DNA from 4 places in the Streptomyces sp. NPDC101237 genome. Region 2 is predicted to be linked to each of the others. Evidence: riboswitches for the same ligand, from Rfam matches in the RefSeq annotation. Region 2 holds a riboswitch; each other region holds the start of a gene.
What was found. A riboswitch is a leader RNA that binds a small molecule or an ion and turns the genes downstream of it on or off. The one in region 2 is predicted to bind cobalamin.
Positions count from the first base shown of each region.

Region 1: linked by a shared signal. The riboswitch ahead of ACIRQ9_RS13975 (CbtB-domain containing protein) and the one ahead of ACIRQ9_RS20955 (ribonucleoside-diphosphate reductase subunit alpha) in region 2 are both predicted to bind cobalamin.
Region 3: linked by a shared signal. The riboswitch ahead of metE (5-methyltetrahydropteroyltriglutamate--homocysteine S-methyltransferase) and the one ahead of ACIRQ9_RS20955 (ribonucleoside-diphosphate reductase subunit alpha) in region 2 are both predicted to bind cobalamin.
Region 4: linked by a shared signal. The riboswitch ahead of ACIRQ9_RS32190 (HoxN/HupN/NixA family nickel/cobalt transporter) and the one ahead of ACIRQ9_RS20955 (ribonucleoside-diphosphate reductase subunit alpha) in region 2 are both predicted to bind cobalamin.

Region 1 is NZ_JBIWNY010000007.1:207,827-212,128, reverse strand. It holds gene pgm (phosphoglucomutase (alpha-D-glucose-1,6-bisphosphate-dependent)) at 1-79, opposite strand, end outside; gene ACIRQ9_RS13985 (hypothetical protein) at 200-409, opposite strand; gene ACIRQ9_RS13980 (CbtA family protein) at 604-1,356, opposite strand; gene ACIRQ9_RS13975 (CbtB-domain containing protein) at 1,378-1,599, opposite strand; cobalamin riboswitch at 1,638-1,776, opposite strand; gene ACIRQ9_RS13970 (enoyl-CoA hydratase/isomerase family protein) at 1,845-2,903, opposite strand; gene ACIRQ9_RS13965 (GNAT family N-acetyltransferase) at 3,118-3,822, shown strand; gene ACIRQ9_RS13960 (thioesterase family protein) at 3,938-4,302, shown strand, end outside.
Region 2 is NZ_JBIWNY010000013.1:39,912-44,213, reverse strand. It holds gene ACIRQ9_RS20960 (ribonucleotide-diphosphate reductase subunit beta) at 1-771, opposite strand, end outside; gene ACIRQ9_RS20955 (ribonucleoside-diphosphate reductase subunit alpha) at 771-3,137, opposite strand; cobalamin riboswitch at 3,264-3,396, opposite strand; gene ACIRQ9_RS20950 (GNAT family N-acetyltransferase) at 3,394-3,948, opposite strand; gene mctP (monocarboxylate uptake permease MctP) at 4,058-4,302, opposite strand, start outside.
Region 3 is NZ_JBIWNY010000018.1:180,268-184,569, reverse strand. It holds gene metE (5-methyltetrahydropteroyltriglutamate--homocysteine S-methyltransferase) at 1-980, opposite strand, end outside; cobalamin riboswitch at 1,148-1,373, opposite strand; gene ACIRQ9_RS26645 (CoA transferase) at 1,671-3,200, opposite strand; gene ACIRQ9_RS26640 (3-hydroxyacyl-CoA dehydrogenase NAD-binding domain-containing protein) at 3,266-4,219, opposite strand; gene ACIRQ9_RS26635 (acetoacetate decarboxylase) at 4,298-4,302, opposite strand, start outside.
Region 4 is NZ_JBIWNY010000027.1:19,695-23,996, forward strand. It holds gene ACIRQ9_RS32180 (heavy metal translocating P-type ATPase) at 1-467, opposite strand, end outside; gene ACIRQ9_RS32185 (hypothetical protein) at 464-757, opposite strand; gene ACIRQ9_RS32190 (HoxN/HupN/NixA family nickel/cobalt transporter) at 1,447-2,565, opposite strand; cobalamin riboswitch at 2,593-2,802, opposite strand; gene ACIRQ9_RS32195 (ArsR/SmtB family transcription factor) at 2,884-3,246, shown strand; partial or broken gene ACIRQ9_RS32200 (ABC transporter ATP-binding protein) at 3,491-3,717, opposite strand; gene ACIRQ9_RS32205 (Gfo/Idh/MocA family protein) at 3,808-4,302, opposite strand, start outside.

The sequences.
Region 1 (4,302 bases), on a different contig from region 2:
CGTAGTAGGCCGTGACCAGCCGGGCCACGTCGACGAGGTCCTCCGGAGCCGCCGGCCGGCCCGCTCGCTCATGCGGCATGAGTCCACTTCCTCCGCAGTCGTTGATCGATCGCTGGACGCCCATCTTTCCCTGCCCGCGGCGGCGGGCGCGAGTGCGGCACCGGCACTCCCGCGAAGACACGGCGGATTCACGGCCGGTTCACACCCGTCGCGGGGTACCCGGGGGCCGATGGCGGCGGAGCAGGTCCGCGATCGCGCAGCGCAGGCACTCGGCGTCCGGCGGGTGGCGGTCCGCGGCGCCGCCGACCACGTTCTCCGGTTCGCTCAGGAGCTGTTCGGTCCGCTTCACCTGCTGGGCGAGCACCCGGACCCGGGCGCTCCGGCCGCCGATCCGGCGGCGGCCGGCCACCAGTTGTTCGTCCTCGCGGACGGTGAGCGCGACGGCCTGGTGGCCGCCGAGGGTGATGCGACGTGGCAGGGGTGTCGTGCCACTCGGATCCGCCGCTCCTCGCCTCGGGTCGTCCGCGCCGGGTCCGCCGGTGCCCGGAGAACGCGAGAGGGCCCCCGGTGGGTTCCGAAGGGCCCTCGCGTGGCGTGAATCGTTCAGTTCGCGGCGGGAACCGTACGTCCGGCCGGAGCCGTCGCGGGCTTGGGGTTGAGCTGCCGGTGCGCCAACTCGCCGAAGACCAGGCCGAATCCGCCCCACAGCACCAGCTGGACGGCCAGCGCGGAGAGCCGGAACCGCCACAGCAGGGTGGCCGGGAAGTCGGCCGGCACCTCGTTGACGACGGGCAGGAACTGGTAGGCCAGGGCGACGACGACGGCGAACGCGGCCACCGCGGTGACGGTCGCCCACCAGGTGCCGAGGCTCGGCCGCAGCCGCTTGCCGAGGAGGGTGGCGGCGACCGCGAGCAGCACGCTGAGCACCATCATCAGGAAGTACAGCGTGGTCCGCTTGCCGATGGTGTCCGGATCGCCCACCGACGGCGGGTTGGCCGGGTACTTGAGGAAGGGCACCACGTAGACGGCGAGCAGCGCGCAGCCGGACAGCAGCAGCGCCGTCGCCCGCGGCGAGAAGCGGCCGACGCGGCCCAGGGCGAAGCAGAAGGCGAGCGCGGCGATGCCGCCGAAGGCGACCCCGTAGACCAGCACGCCGGTGGCCAGGCCCGCCGTGGACTGGAGCGAGCGGGAGACGACCTCCATCTCGTGCTCGTGCGCGTGGGCGTCCTCGAAGCCGATGGCCTTGTCGACGTTCGGCTCACCGAGGAGATAGGCGACGACGAGGGCGAGCACGCCGGCGGCGAGGCCGGCGAGCATGCCCCGCACCAGGAGGTTTCTTACGGTTGCGGAGTTCATGAGCGGACGGCGTCCCTCGCGTCAGTGGCAGGGGAAGCCGAGGAGGTGACGGGCGTCGTGCACCCATTCGTGGACGTCGGTGCCGCTGAACACGGAGGTGGCGCCCTGCTCGGCGCCGACGAAGTAGAGCAGGACGAGCATGAGGATGCCGAAGAAGACCGCCCAGGGAGCTATCGCGCTCAGCGGCAGCTTGGCGGGAACTACGGGGGTGGTGGCTGTCGGCTGCGCGACGGTCTGCGCCATGGCAGAACCTCCTCTGGGAGTTCGCGTCCCATCTCGGTGGTGCACTGGACGACGGCTACGGGTCTGACTCGCGAGTTCCCGGGGGGGGTGCTCGCACACAGTGGCGCGACCGTGCCGGACTTGCACCGGCTTCCGTTCTGTCGTCGTCGATTCCGGACAGACGGTACCGCGTGTCAGGGGCACGGCCAAGACCGCCCCATCAGGCGTGATCTTCCTCTCCCGCCCGGTGACCTGCCGCCGCCGGATCAGCGGTGCGGGTGTCCGGCCCCGTCGGCCAGCCCGAGTTCGCGGTCGCCGAGCGGGGCGAAGAAGCGGTCGACGTCGGCGTCGGTGACCTCGGCGAGGGTGGCCGGGGACCAGTGCGGGTCGCGGTCCTTGTCGACGACCTGGGCGCGGATGCCCTCCACCAGGTCGGCGGTGGACAGGGCGGCGCAGGAGACGCGGTACTCCTGGTCGAGGACCCGCTCCAGGCTGCCGAGACGCCGGGCCCCGCGGAGCGCGGCCAGGGTGACCTTGAGCGCGGTGGGCGACCTGGTGAGCAGGGTCTGCCCGGCCTCCTTGGCGGCCGGGTCGGGGTGGGCGAGCAGTCGGTCCACGATCTCCTCGACCGTGCCGGCGGCGTAACAGGCGTCGATCCACCCGCGGTGAGCGGCCAGTTCGCCGTCCGGCGCGGGCCGCACATGCCCGGTGAGCGCGTCCTGTACGGGCTGTTCGGCGAGGTCGGCGGTCAACTGCCCGATGCGGTCGGAGGGGACGCAGTGGTCGGCGAGTCCGCACAGCAGGGCGTCGGCGGCGCCGATCTGGGCGCCGGTCAGCGCGAGGTGGGTGCCGAGTTCTCCCGGGGCGAGGGCGAGCAGATGCGTCCCGCCGACGTCGGGCACGAACCCGATCCCGGTCTCCGGCATGGCGATCCGGGAGCGTTCGGTGGCGATCCGGACACTGCCGTGCGCCGAGACACCGACCCCGCCGCCCATCACGATCCCGTCCATCACCGCGACGTACGGCTTCGGATACCGGGCGATCCGCGCGTTGAGACGGTACTCGTCCCGCCAGAACGCGGCCGCCGCACTGCCGTCCCCGTCCCGCGCGTCGTCGTGCACGGCCCGGATGTCACCGCCCGCGCACAGCCCCCGCTCCCCCGCACCGCTGATCACCACCGCCGCGACCGCCGGATCCCGCTCCCAGGCGGCGAGCGCCTCGTCCATGGCGAGCACCATCGCGTGGGTGAGCGCGTTCAGGGCCTGGGGCCGGTTCAGCGTGATGTGGGCCGTCCGGCCCTCGGTGCGGAACAGGACGTCGCTCATCCGTGGACCTCCGTACGGCCGCGGGTCGCGTTGACGCGCATGATCTGGTCGGTTCCTTCCGCGATCCGGTGGGCCCGCGCTCCGCGGACGATCTTCCCGCTACCGTACGCGCCCGTGCCCCGGGCGCCGCCGCGGCCCCGCGCGGGCTCCTCGGCGCACGCTGGTTACGATCATGGCGGCACCGACAGCGGCACGGCGAACGGGGAGTTGCACGATGACAGCCGAGGAGAGCGCCGTACTCGACGACCCGGTGGGCGCCTCCCTGCTCGGTCACCACGCCCGGCTGGGGCGGCGGGCCGGCCGGGCCGCGAGCTATGTGCCGGACGTGGCGACCTTCTCGTCGGTGTCCGCCGACCCCGGTCCCGAGGACTGGGCCGACCTGGCCCGGCTGCTCGGTCCCGGCGCGTTCGCCGACATGTTCAACTGCCCGGCGCCGCCGCCCGCGGACTGGGAGCCGGTGTTCGTCCTCGAAGGGCGGCAGCTGGTCTGGCCCCGCGGCCGCCGGCCCGCGCCCGCTCCCCGGGCGGACGGCACCGACCTGGTCGAACTCGGTGCGGCCGACGTCCCCGAGATGCTCGCGCTCGTCGCGCGGACCGCACCGGGACCGTTCCGGCCGCGCACCCGCGAACTCGGCACCTACCTCGGCATCCGCGACCGGGGCACGCTGGTCGCCATGGCCGGCGAGCGGCTCAGGCCGCCGGGATGGACCGAGATCAGCGCGGTCTGCACCGCCCCCGAGGCACGCGGACGGGGTCACGCCGGCCGCTTGGTGGGCGCGCTGGCCGCGCGCGTGCTGGCCCGGGACGAACGTCCCTTCCTGCACGCGGCGGAGTCGAACACCGGCGCGATCGCGCTGTACGAACGGCTCGGGTTCGAGAGCCGCGCGCACGTGACCTTCCGCGGCTTCCGCACCCCGTGACCCCGTCCGCGCACCGCGCCTCGGCACACTGGGTGCCGTGTGCACCTTCTCACCCGGCGCGACGGCACGGATGCCGGCGGCGTCCCGGGTGTCCAGATGAGAGGAGAGACGTCCGTTGGCCATCCCCGGCGCGACCCAGGGCAGTTACTTCGAGGCCGTCGACGACCACCGCTACAAGCCGACGCCGCGCGCGGGCGGCGCCTGGGCCCCGGACGAGCAGCACTTCAGTCCGCTGTCGGGGCTCGTGGTGCACGCCCTCGACCGGTACCGGGCCGCGCGCCCGGACAACGGCCTGCTGCTGTCGCGGATCAGCTACGACATCCTCGGCCGGCTTCCCCTGGACGAGTGCGAGATCGAGGTGGAGACCGTCCGTCCCGGACGCACCATCGAACTCCTCGAAGCGGTCGTGCGGATCTCCGGCCGCGCGGTCCTGCGGGCCCGCGCCTGGTACCTGGCCGAGCTGGACACCGCCGCGGTGGC
Region 2 (4,302 bases):
GAACTGCAGCTCCGCCTCGACGGCCTCCCGCAGCATGTCGGTGACCTGCTGGCGGAGTTCGTCGTCGAACAGGTCCGGCTCCTCCTTGCGGACCGTGTCGACCACGTCGAACGCGAAGCTCATGTGCATCGTCTCGTCGCGGAACACCCAGTTGGTGCCCGTGGCGAGACCGTGCAGCAGACCCCGGCTGCGGAACCAGTAGACGTACGCGAAGGCGCCGTAGAAGAACAGGCCCTCGATGCACGCGGCGAAGCAGATCAGGTTGAGCAGGAACCGGCGGCGGTCGGCCCGGGACTCCAGCCGGTCCAGGTTCTCCACCGAGTCCATCCACTTGAAGCAGAACTCGGCCTTCTCCCGGATGGAGGGGATGTTCTCCACGGCGGCGAACGCGGCCGTGCGGTCCTCCGGGTTTGGCAGATAGGTGTCCAGCAGCGTCAGGTAGAACTGGACGTGCACGGCCTCCTCGAACAGCTGACGGCTCAGGTAGAGCCGCGCCTCGGGGGAGTTGATGTGCTTGTACAGCGTCAGCACCAGGTTGTTCGCGACGATCGAGTCACCGGTCGCGAAGAACGCGACCAGCCGGCCGATCAGGTGCTGCTCGGAGGCGCTGAGCTTGGCGAGGTCGGCGACGTCCGAGTGGAGGTCGACCTCCTCGACGGTCCAGGTGTTCTTGATGGCGTCCCGGTAGCGCTCGTAGAAGTCGGGGTAGCGCATCGGGCGCAGAGTCAGCTCGAAGCCCGGGTCGAGCAGGTTCTTGTTCTGGGTGGTCATTACTGGCAGGCCTCGCAGGACTCGGGGTTTTCCAGGGAGCAGGCGACCGCGTCGTCGACGGGCGTCTGCTGGGCGGGAACGGTGGCTTGGGCCTGCGCGGCACGGGCGATCCGGGTCGCCGGGCGCGAACGCAGGTAGTACGTCGTCTTCAGGCCCGACTTCCAGGCGTACGCGTACATGGAGGAGAGCTTGCCGATGGTCGGCGTCTCCAGGAACAGGTTCAGGGACTGGGCCTGGTCCAGGTACGGCGTGCGGGCCGCGGCCATGTCGATCAGGCCGCGCTGCGGGATCTCCCAGGCCGTGCGGTACAGCGCCCGTACGTCCGCCGGGATCCACGCGAAGTCCTGCACCGAGCCGTTGGCCTCGCGCAGCGCCTCACGGGTGCGGGCGTCCCAGACGCCGAGTTCCTTGAGCTCCCGCACCAGGTAGGAGTTGACCTGGAGGAACTCGCCGGACAGCGTCTCGCGCTTGAAGAGGTTCGAGACCTGCGGCTCGATGCACTCGTAGACACCGGCGATCGAGGCGATGGTGGCGGTGGGCGCGATCGCGAGCAGCAGGCTGTTGCGCAGCCCGGTCGTCGCGATCCGCGCGCGCAGCGCGGCCCAGCGCTCCGGCCAGGTGAACTCGACGCCGAAGTGGTCCGGGTGCAGCACACCCCGCGCGGTACGGGTCTTCTCCCAGGCCGGGAGCGGGCCGCTGCGCTCGGCGAGGTCGGCGGAGGCCTCGTACGCGGCGAGCATGATGCGCTCGGCGATCCGGGTGGAGAGCGCCTTGGCCTCGGCGGAGTCGAACGGCAGCCGCAGCCTGAAGAAGACGTCCTGGAGACCCATGGCGCCGAGGCCCACGGGACGCCACTTGGCGTTGGAACGGCCGGCCTGCTCGGTCGGGTAGAAGTTGATGTCGACGACCCGGTCGAGGAAGGTGACCGCGGTGCGCACGGTCTCGTCCAGCCGCTCCCAGTCGATGTCACCGCTCGCGGTGTCGACGAACGCGCCGAGGTTCACCGACCCCAGGTTGCAGACCGCCGTCTCGCCGTCGTCGGTGACCTCCAGGATCTCCGTGCAGAGGTTCGAGGAGTGGACGACGTGACCGGGGACGGCGGTCTGGTTGGCGGTGCGGTTGGCCGCGTCCTTGAAGGTCATCCAGCCGTTGCCGGTCTGCGCGAGGGTGCGCATCATCCGGCCGTACAGGTCCCGGGCCGGGATGGTCTTGCGCGCCAGGCCCCTGCCCTCCGCCGCGCGGTAGGCCGCGTCGAACTCGTCGCCCCACAGGTCCACCAGCTCGGGCACGTCGGCGGGGGAGAACAGGGACCACTGCTCGTCGGCGTTGACCCGGCGCATGAACTCGTCCGGGATCCAGTGCGCGAGGTTCAGGTTGTGCGTACGCCGGGCGTCCTCACCGGTGTTGTCGCGCAGCTCCAGGAACTCCTCGATGTCGGAGTGCCAGGTCTCCAGGTAGACCGCGGCCGCGCCCTTGCGCCGGCCGCCCTGGTTCACCGCGGCGACCGAGGCGTCGAGCGTCTTGAGGAACGGCACGATGCCGTTGGAGTGCCCGTTGGTGCCGCGGATCAGCGAGCCCCGGGAGCGGATCCGGCTGTAGGAGAGGCCGATGCCGCCGGCGTGCTTGGAGAGCCGGGCCACCTGGTGGTAGCGGTCGTAGATGGAGTCCAGCTCGTCCTTCGGGGAGTCCAGGAGGTAGCAGGACGACATCTGGGGGTGCCGGGTGCCGGAGTTGAAGAGGGTGGGGGAGGAGGGGAGGTAGTCGAGGCGGCTCATGAGCCCGTAGAGCGCGGCGACTTCGTCCAGGGCGCGGGCCGTGTCGTCCTCGGCGAGGCCGGCGGCGACACGGAGCATGAAGTGCTGCGGGGTCTCGACGACCTTGCGGGTGATCGGGTGCCGGAGCAGGTAGCGGCTGTGCAGGGTGCGCAGGCCGAAGTAGCCGAAGCGGTCGTCGGCGGCCGGGTCGACCAGGGCGTCCAGGCGGGCCGCGTGCAGCTGCGCGAACGCGGCGGTGCGGTCCGCGATGAGGCCCTCGCGGTGGCCGACGGCGACGGACTCGGTGAAGGACGTCACGCCCTGCGAGGCGGCCTCGGCGCGGATGGAGATCGTCAGCAGCCGGGCGGCGAGCCGGGAGTAGGCGGGGTCCTCCGAGATGAGACCGGCGGCCGCCTCGGTGGCCAGCTCGCGCAGCTCGGCCTCGTCGGCCCGCGCGGAGCGGCCCCGCAGCGCGGCGGCGGCGACCCGGCCGGGGTCGGCGTCGGGGAGGTCGGCGGTCAGCCCGGTCAGGGTCCGCAGCAACGCGGTGCCGGGACCGTCCTCGTCCACAGAGATGGTCGCTGAAGCCGGTTCGGCTGGCGCGATGGTCACGTGGGGCTCTCCCTCGCTCGGCACGGGGCCTGGCGGAGGGCAGGGGGCAGCACACGGGCGCACGCACGCGTGTCGCGTCCCCGGCCCACTCCACGAGGCCCGGACGTCGGAACACCCGGGCCGGACGGCCGGGCGTCGGCTGTCGGCAGGTCCTCGGACTGACGCTCACGCACAGATGTGCGCAAGTACACCGTTGCGGGACAGTTCCGGATTCGCACCGGATTCCCCTGCGGCGACAGCGAGCATGAGCATACATCTAGTGCCGGGTCGCGGTGGCACCCCCACATGTTGTGTCGCGGAGGTGTCGGAGTGTCAGCTCGTAGGTGAGGAGAGTGACGTCGTCCAGGTGCGGCACGGGATTCCAGTCCCGCTCGGGTGTGCGGACGAAACCGAGGCGTTCGTAGATCCGGTGGGCGGCGTGCATGCCCCGCTGGGTCGACAGGACGACGGCCGTGCAGCCCTCCGTGGCCCGCGCGCGGTCGAGGCAGGCGCGCACCAGGGCTTCGCCCGCACCTCGGCCACGGGCCTCGCGCGCGACCGCGAGCGCCCTGATCTCGGCCTCGCCCGAGCGCGCGATGTCGGCGATCGGGCCGGGGCCGGCGACGAAGGTGACCCCGCCGAGGAGCGTGTCGCCGTCCACGGCCACGAGGACCTCGGCGGCGGTCGCGCGGGTCGCGACGTTCTTCAGAACGGGGAGGTACTCGTCGTCCTCGCCGTAGTCGAGGAGGCCGTCCCGGAGGTAGGCCTGGACGGTGATCTCGCCGAGGGCGTCGTACTCGGTCGGCCGTGCCGTGCGGATGCGGATCGTCATGGGCGTGAGTGTGGACGACGGCGGGCCGCCGTGGTGACGTCTTTCCGGCGGCCCGCCGCGGGTCGTCAGGGGGTGCCCGCGCAGGTCCTCGCGCCCCCGACGGGGCGGGTCAGAGGGCGCCCTCCGCCACGGCCGGCGGGAGTTCCCTCTCCACGCCCGGGTCGCCGGCGTCGGCCGTGTAGTCCGCGGCCGTCGTCTCGTCGATGCCCTCCGGGGCCTTCAGGGCCTTCAGGACGAACGTCAGGACCACCGTGACCACCACGTTCATCACGAACGCCGTCAGGCCGATGTAGCCGATCTCACCGATGCCGGGGATCTCCTTGGCCGAGCCCCCGAAGTGCTTCTGGGTGGGGG
Region 3 (4,302 bases), on a different contig from region 2:
TCGGCGAGGCCCAGCAGGGTGCCGAGCGTGGACAGCGACTTCTGCAGGTCGTTGATCCAGATGTTGCGGCCGTCGACGACGCCTGCGACCAGCCGCTTGCCGGGCAGTCCGCCGACGGCGGCCAGCGCCTCCAGGTTGCCCGCGGCGGCCTGGGTGAAGTCCAGCGCGAGCCCTTCGACCGGTGCCTCGGCCAGGACGGGGAGGGCGTCGCCGAGGCGGTCGAAGTAGGAGGCGACCAGCAGCTTCGGCCGGTCGGTCAGCGCGCCGAGGTCGCGGTAGGCGCGCTCGGCCGAGTGCAGTTCGGCCGGGGTGCGGTCCTGGACCAGGGCGGGCTCGTCCAGCTGCGCCCACCCGGCGCCGGCCGCCCGCAGGTCGGCGAGGACTTCGGCGTACACCGGCAGGAGCCGGTCCAGCAGGGTGAGCGGTGCGAAGCCGGCGGGGGCGCCGGGTGCGGGCTTGGCGAGGAGGAGGTAGGTGACAGGACCGACCAGGACCGGGCGGGCGGCCAGGCCGAGGGCAAGAGCCTCCGTCAGCTCGGTGACCTGCTGGGCGGTGTTCGCGGTGAAGACGGTGTCCGGGCCCAGCTCGGGCACCAGGTAGTGGTAGTTCGTGTCGAACCACTTGGTCATTTCGAGCGGTGCGACGTCCTGGGTGCCGCGGGCCATGGCGAAGTAGCCGTCGAGCGCGTCGGCGGCCACGGCCTCCCGGTGGCGTTCCGGGACGGCGCCGACCATGACGGTGGTGTCCAGGACGTGGTCGTACAGCGAGAAGTCGGCGGTGGGCACCTCGTGGACGCCGGCGTCGGCGAGCTGCGTCCAGTTGGTGGCGCGCAGTTCGGCGGCGGTGGCGCGCAGGGCGTCGGCGCTGACGCGGCCCTTCCAGTAGCCCTCGATCGCCTTCTTCAGTTCACGATGAGGGCCCTGGCGGGGGTAGCCGTACACGGTGGCCCGTGCTGCCGCGGCTGCGGACTTCGATGTCACGGAGATCTCCTTCGCGAGATGAATCCCTGAGATCCCGGGGACCGGGGGAGCGCGAAGGGTGTGACGCACCGGACGGCGGCGACCTCGCGCGCCAAGGGCGCGGTCGTCCCGTCTGGTATGCACGCCGACCCGCCCACGAGGTCACCGGGGTATCCGCGCACGGAACGGTCCGCGCGCGGGCAGTCGGCAGGTCTTCGGACTCGCGGGCACGCCCTCCGGTCTCCCGGCGGGCACCTACTGGCCGTCGCTTCCCAGGTCCGGTACGTCGGACCCAGTGCGTATGACGGCGTTCGTTCCCACTCACCGCTGCGGGGCAGTCCCGGATTCCCACCGGGTTCCCTCTTACGACGCCCTCTCCGGCTGACAGGGCGAACCAGCTGCTGGGACCAGCCTAGGGGGTATCGCCCGGCGGGGAGGTGCGGCGTCCACGATGCGGAGGGTGACTCAGGACACGAGTGGAATGCCGGGGGGCGGCAGACGCCATCCTCGCGCTTTCCGTCCCTTTTCCCGCATCTCGACAGCCCGGAGAACAGCATGGCCGAGGCGGAACGCCGGGCCGCCACGACCGGAGGCCCGGCGTACGCCATCGATGCCCAGACCGCCCTGAAGGTGACCGATGACGGGGGCGAGGTCGTCTCCGAGGGGCGCTGGAGGCTGTTCGGGGTGCAGCGGACCGCGGGCGTGTGCCGGTCAGTTGGGCTGAGGCAGCCACAGAGGGGCGCTGCTGCCGCGGGGGAGGAGGACGTCGCGGAAGTGGCCGGGGGTGCGGGACATGACGATCTGGTCGGTGACGCCCTGGTAGTGGCCGCAGGGAGTGTCGGCGGTGAAGGTGTCAGGGTCCAGGTAGGCGTGCGGGGAAACCGGGTCCGGGTCGAGCGCGGTCGCGTGCGCGTAGTCGCGGTCGAAGACGCCGAGGCTGAGGATCCAGGTGGCGATGCGGGTGAGGTTGAGGGTGACCCGGTAGCTGCCGCCCTCGGTGGCGCGGCGCATCAGCGCGGCGAGCGCACCGGTCGTCGCCAGCCAGGACAGGACGTAGTCGTTGACGACGCTGATGTACGGCAGGGCCGGTGTACTGGTCGGCCCGGCGCCGACCCCGTCCTCGCCCTCCATGAGCATGATGCCGCTGAGCGCGCCCGCGGTCTGGTCGAAGCCGACGCGGTGGGCCCAGGGGCCGGTCTCGCCGGCGAGGTGGATGCTGATGTGGATGATGCCGGGCCGGACGGCGGCCGCCTCCTCGGCGGTGAGGCCGATCCTCTCCAGGTAGCCGGGACGCCGGTTGGCGTAGAAGATGTCGGCTCCGCGCAGGAGTTCGCGGATCCTGGCCTGTCCCTCGACGCCGTACGGGTCGATGGTGGTGGAGCGGACGCCGACGTTGGCGGTGTTGTAGGTGGACTCGTGCTCCAGCTCGTTGGGCCGCCAGATGTTCAGCACGTCCGCGCCGTGCTGCGCCAGGTCCCGGCCGACTCCGGCACCGGCGATGATGTGGCCCATGCCGAGGGCGCGTACGCCGGACAGCGGCTGGGCGGCCGACGCGGAGAGGGGTTCGGGCTCGCTGTCGCCGATCTTCTCGACCTTGATCAGCGGCTGCCCGGCGATGTACTCGGAGGCGGGCTCGCGCAGGAACTCCTCGGTGGTGCGCAGCATCGGCATCACCACGCCGATCTCCTCGCCCGCCAGCTCCAGGTCGGCGGCGTTCCACTTGGAGACGGCGTCCGCCACCGCCTGCTTCTCGGGCCAGGTGCGGAGCAGCTTGTAGACGGCGTTCTTGATCTTCGGATAGGGGTTCAGCGGCATGACCCAGCGGTCGTCGCGGGTCCGGTAGAAGTCGAAACCCAGCGGGTTGACCGGGTCCGAGGGCGTGCCGCCCGGGTAGCCGTTGAGCAGTTCCCACTTCTTGTCGTAGAACGGGCACAGCCGGTGCGGGGCCTTGCGCAGGTCCATGGTGATGTCCTGGCCCTCGCCGGTGCGTCGCTGCCACAGGGCGGCCAGGGCCACCGACTTGGCGGTCATGCCGAGGGCCGGCACGGCCCCCAGCCGCATGATGCTGGGGACGACCGGGTCGGCGCCGATGAAGGTGATCCGGCCGCCGCTGTCCTCGGGGTGCAGGCCCACCGAGGCGAGGACCTCGCGCAAAGCCTCGTGGACGTCGAAACCGTCGTCCGAGGTGGCCGGACGGGCGAGGGTGTTCTGGATGCGTTCGGTGAGTTCTTCGGCGCTCATGGAATCCGTGGTCTCCGTGGTCTCCGTGCGGGTCGGCGGTTGCCGGGTCGGGCGGTGGGTGCGGGTCAGGCGTCGAAGGTCTCGCCGAGCGCCCGCATCACGGCGATCTGCCGGCGGTCGCGCTCTGCGGCGAGTTCGTCGACGGTGCCGCCGAACTCCTCGGTCTGCTCGGTGAGCAGCTGCCGGGTGGCCTCGTCGAAGGCCACCTTCTCCTTGACCATGTCGGCCCAGCGCCGCTCCATGCCGACGCCGAGGTGGCTCATGAAGTGCGGGAGCCCGCCCTCCCCGCCCCCGAGGTGGAAGGAGCGGAAGGGGCCCGCGACGGCCCAGCGCTGGCCGATGGACGAGGTGACGATGTCATCGAGTTCCCCCATCGTGACGACGCCCTCGGTCACCAGGTGCACGCACTCGCGGAAGATCGCCGCCTGCAGCCGGTTGGCGACGAAGCCGGGCACCTCCTTGCGCACCACCTGCGGCCGCTTGCCGAGGCCGCGGTAGAAGGCGCGGGCACGCTCGACGGTCTCCTGAGAGGTCCGCGCGCCCGGGACGACCTCCACCAGCGGCACCAGGTGCGGCGGGTTGAAGGGGTGCCCGACCACGAGCCGCGCCGGGTCCCTGAGGACGGTGGCGATCTCGGTGGCGGGAATGCCCGAGGTGGAGGTGGCGAACAGGGCACCGGCCGGGGCGGCACCCTCGATGGTGTGCCAGATCTCGTGCTTGAGTTCCAGCCGCTCGGGGCCGTTCTCCTGCACCAGGTCCGCGTCGCGGACCGCGGTGGCCAGATCCGGTTCGAAGGACAGCCGCGCGGTGAGGGAGGAGGTGTCCAGCCCGAGCGCCTTCAGCGCGGGCGCGGTCTGCGCGACGTACGTGCGGACGGCCTCGTCGACGCCGGGCTGCGGGTCGCTCACGGTGACGGACAGGCCGCGGGCCAGGAACAGCGCGGTCCAGGAGGCGCCGATGACGCCTGCGCCGACCACGGTGACGTTACGGATGTGGGCGATGCTGTCGTTCTCGGACATGCGGAACACCTGCTTCTCTTCTGACCGGCGCGCGGGCGCGGGGCGCGAGGTGCCGGGTGCGTGAGGTGGGGGAGCGGGTCAGG
Region 4 (4,302 bases), on a different contig from region 2:
CGCAGCCCGCGCAGCGCGCGCTCGTGGAAGGGCCACGCGCTCCACACCGCCACCGGCGCGGCCAGCGCGAAGCACAGCCATTGCCAGTTGCGGAACTGAAGGGCGGGCACCATCGACAGCACCAGGACCGGGACGGCGAGCAGCGCGGTGCCGAGGAGCCGCTCGCGCTCCTGCCGGGCGGCGGAGGCGGACCCGTCTTCCGCGCTGTTCTCCGCCGTCTCCTTCTCCTCGGGCACGGGCAGAGCTGCCTGGTAGCCGGCCTGTTCGACCGCGGTGACGAGTTCCTCCGGCGCGATGTCGGCCGGGTGGCTGACCCGGGCCATCCCGGTGGCCAGGTTCACGGTGGCGGTGACGCCGTCCAGCTTGGCGAGCTTCTTCTCCACCCGCCGCACACAGGCCGCGCAGGTCATCCCGTCGACGGTGAGATCCGTGACCACGAGACCGGCCGCCGCTTCACCCGCCGTCACTGACCGCTCCCGTCCGACATCCCCTGCATCCCCGACATTCCACGCATGTCTTCCATGCCGCCCCCGCTGCCCCCGCTGCCACCGTCGCCTCCGCCGCTTCCTCCACTGCCGGTCCCGTGCATGCCGGTCCCGTGCATGCCGGGCGCCACAGGTCCGGCGGCCGAGCCGACGGCGTACGACACCGAGAACACCAGGGCGAGCAGCAGCAGGAAGCCCCAGAGCGCGGGGGACGGCAACAGCCTGCGGGCCGGTACACCGGCGGGGAGGGACGGTTGTCGGAACTCGGCCATGCCCGACCTTCCTGGTCGCATCGAACCGTCATACGAGGAACGGCGGTCGAAGCCGTGCCGTTCCAATGGTCGGCTCGCCGGAGCATCAAGTTCCCGCGGTCAAACGTGACGCGCGCCACTTGGGCCGTGGGAGCCCAAGGGACTTCTCACACCTGCCCGGACACCGGGCGCGGTCACCGTGCCGGGCGTCGTAGGGCCTTTCGGGTACGGCGATGGCGTATTGGTCTGCCCAAGACGGCCGAGTCCACCAGGAGATACAGCAGAGCGCCGGTGACCAGACCCGCCCCGCTCCCGACCAGAGCACCGAGCGCACCGCCCGCGACGGAACCCAGCCAGCCATAGCCGCCGGCGAGAACCACGACGGTGACCACGAGCAGCGGCCAGGCTCCCCCGGCGACACGCGCCGGACGGCCCCGGCCCTCGCCGGGCTCGGACTCCCGGGGCCACTCGGGGTGCACGGTGTCACGGTGGTCGTCGCGCCGACGGTCCGCCACCCGGCTCCCCCCTCCCGCACCAGGCCCAGTGCCGCGGAGGGTTCCTTCCCCCGCGCCCGGCGCGGGAATCGGCGCACGCGCCCCGGAACTTCCGCCTCCGTCCAACGGCGCACTGGCCGAGGTGAGCAGGGGCGCACCCGAAGCGGCGGGCCAGGGAGCGGCACCGCTTCCCGGCCCGCGGGCGATCCTGAGGTGTCAGCCGCTCTCCCCCAGGCGGGCCGCCCACTTCTGCTCCACCTTGGCCAGCTTCCAGTACGCCAGCGCAGCGGCCCACACCACGACGAACAGGGCGACGATCACGTAGCCGACGTGGTCCAGGTCGAGGCCGGCGATCCAGTCGGTCACGGCGTCGCGCAGATCGAGCTTCTCGTGCAGTACGCCGACAAGTTCGATGGTGCCGATCAGAAACGCGACGGCGATGGAGAGTCCGGTGATGGTGAGGTTGTAGAACACCTTGCGGACCGGGTTCGAGAAGGCCCACTGGTAGGCGAAGTTCATGAAGGTGCCGTCGAGCGTGTCGAACAGGCTCATGCCCGCGGCGAAGAGGAGGGGGAGGCAGAGGACCGCGTACCAGGGCAGGCCGGCAGCCGCGCCCGATCCGGCCATCACCATCAACGTGACCTCGGTCGCCGTGTCGAAGCCCAGGCCGAAGAGAAAGCCGATCGGGTACATCTGGCCAGGCCGGGTGATGGACTTGGTGAGACGGCCGAGGATCCGGTTCATGAACCCGCGCGAATCCAGGTGCCGTTCGAGTTCCTTCTCGTCGAACTTCCCGGCCCGCATGGCCCGGAACACCTTCAGGATGCCCATCAGGGCGACGAGATTGAGCGCGGCGATGATGTAGAGGAAGGACCCGGACACGGTCGTACCGATGACGCCCAGCGTCCGGTGGGTGCTTGAGTCGTCGTTCATCAGCGTGCCGGCGATGGCGGCGCCACCGGCCACCAGAGCGGCCATCGCGACCACCACGCTGGAGTGCCCGAGCGCGAACCAGAAGCCCACCGACACCGGCCGCTTGCCGTCGGCCATCAGCTTGCGGGTGGTGTTGTCGATCGCGGCGATGTGGTCGGCGTCGAAGGCGTGCCGCATGCCGAGGGTGTACGCCGTGACGCCGAGCCCGATGCCGAACGCCTTGGAGCCGATCTCGTAGTGCCCAGGTACGACGAGAAGGAACAGCACCCCGAAGGCGACGACGTGCAGGGCGGCGATCACCGCCATCAGCCCGACCGTCTTGACGGTGTCCTCTCGCCGCCAGCGAAAGGAAACAGAATCGGACTCGGTACCGCTCCCGGTCCCGGTTTCGGGCAGGGTCATCAGGTCACGCTCCAGCACCTCGTGGATCACTTCGTGAGATGCCGTGGCCGGTCTCCTGGCTTACGGGTGCCGCGTGCCCGTCCCGGCCTTCCCGTCCGCCGGCGGGCGAACAGTGACCGTACAACCCGTGGGACGGAAACTCCCCGATCACAGTGGCGAGGGCCGCTCCGGCCTGAGCCCCCGAACCACGCGGGGCCGTCACCGGTCTTCCCGAGCACCACGGCTCCCCAACGGTACGAGGACCGAACACGCCCTGCATACCTGCGCAGGTATGCAGGTATGCAAGATCACATCGGGGCACCTGGGAGGATGCCCCTCATGCATCTCGTCCCCGCCGACCGTGCGGACCGCCCCACCATCGACGGCCACCGGGTCTGCGACGCGATCGCCGCCATCGGCGAGCCCGACCACGTCCGCGCCTGGGCCGAGCGGTTCTCCCTGCCGGCCGACCCCGGACGCCTCTCCCTCCTCCTGGCCCTGCACCGCACGGGCCCGCTCGCTGTCTCCGACCTCGCCGTCGCGACCGGCATGAACGACCCCGCCGTCTCCCAGGCCCTGCGCCTGCTGCGCGCCGCCGGCGTCGTGGCGGGCGAGAAAGCGGGACGCGTGGTGCGCTACCGGGTCGTCGATCCCGTCACCAGCGGGTTGCTGGACCAATGCACCACCGCCGAGACCGGCTGAACGACGAACCCCGGCGAATACCGGCGCGGAGTTCCTCCGCAAGGCTTGGACGCCCGTGTTCAGGTCGGCGCCCTGCCGCGGTTTCCGGTGCCGGCAGGGGTGTCCCGTTCCTGTCGACCGCCAGATCGCACCGGGTTGAGCCAGTCCGTGGCGTCCAGGCCCGCGGCGGGTCCCGGTGCCGGACGCGGGGTGATGTCGCCGCCGGAGGCGTGGACGAGGTGCCGGACGAATCATCGCGGGCCCAGAGGACCGCGCAATTCCAGCAGAGGGCCGACACCGGGCGGTGGCTGACCACCACGTCGACGATGTCCGCGGTGATGAGCGGGAGCAGCCGGACGGGGGCGTGCTTCAGCAGGAACCCGGCGTCGCGAGCGCGACCCGGCCCCGCTCGGGCCGGAACAGGTAAAGCAGCGTCCGGACCGGGTGTTCGCCCCGGTAGCGGTGGCTCAGCGGTCCCCGGTGCAGCACCACGGTTACTCCTGTGGACGGACGGTTCAGGAGGGGCACACGGCCGGGACGGCGAGACCAAGGGAGGGCCGCCGCCCCGACGGGAGGCGGACCTCAGTCCGGGAGGGTCCGGGCGTGCGGGTCCCAGCCGACCGGCAGTGGTTCGGGGACGGCGCACCGACTGTGCACCGGGACCGGGAGTTTGGAGTCGGCGGCAGTGTTGATCGCCGTCATCACCTCCAGGACGTGGAAGGCGAGGTCGCCGGTGGCGCGGTGCGCCGTCCCGGAGCGGATGGCCCGAGCCAGGTCGAGCACGCCCGTGCCGCGTCCCGCGCGCGTGCCCTCGACCGGCAGGTGCCGCCGTGGGCCGCCGTCCTCGACGGCCGTCGTGCCGTCGAAGTGGTTCGGGTCGGGCAGCACCAAGGTGGCGTCGAGGCCGGTGACCTCGACGAAACCGAGACGCAGCAGCGGCGAGTCGAAGCTGAACACCGCTGTCGCGGAGCCGCCGCCGGAGAACTCCAGCAGCGCCGAGACATGGGTCGGCACGGTGACGTCGAACTCGGTACCGGCCCGCTCGCCGGAGCCGATCACCCGTCGGTCCCGCGAGCG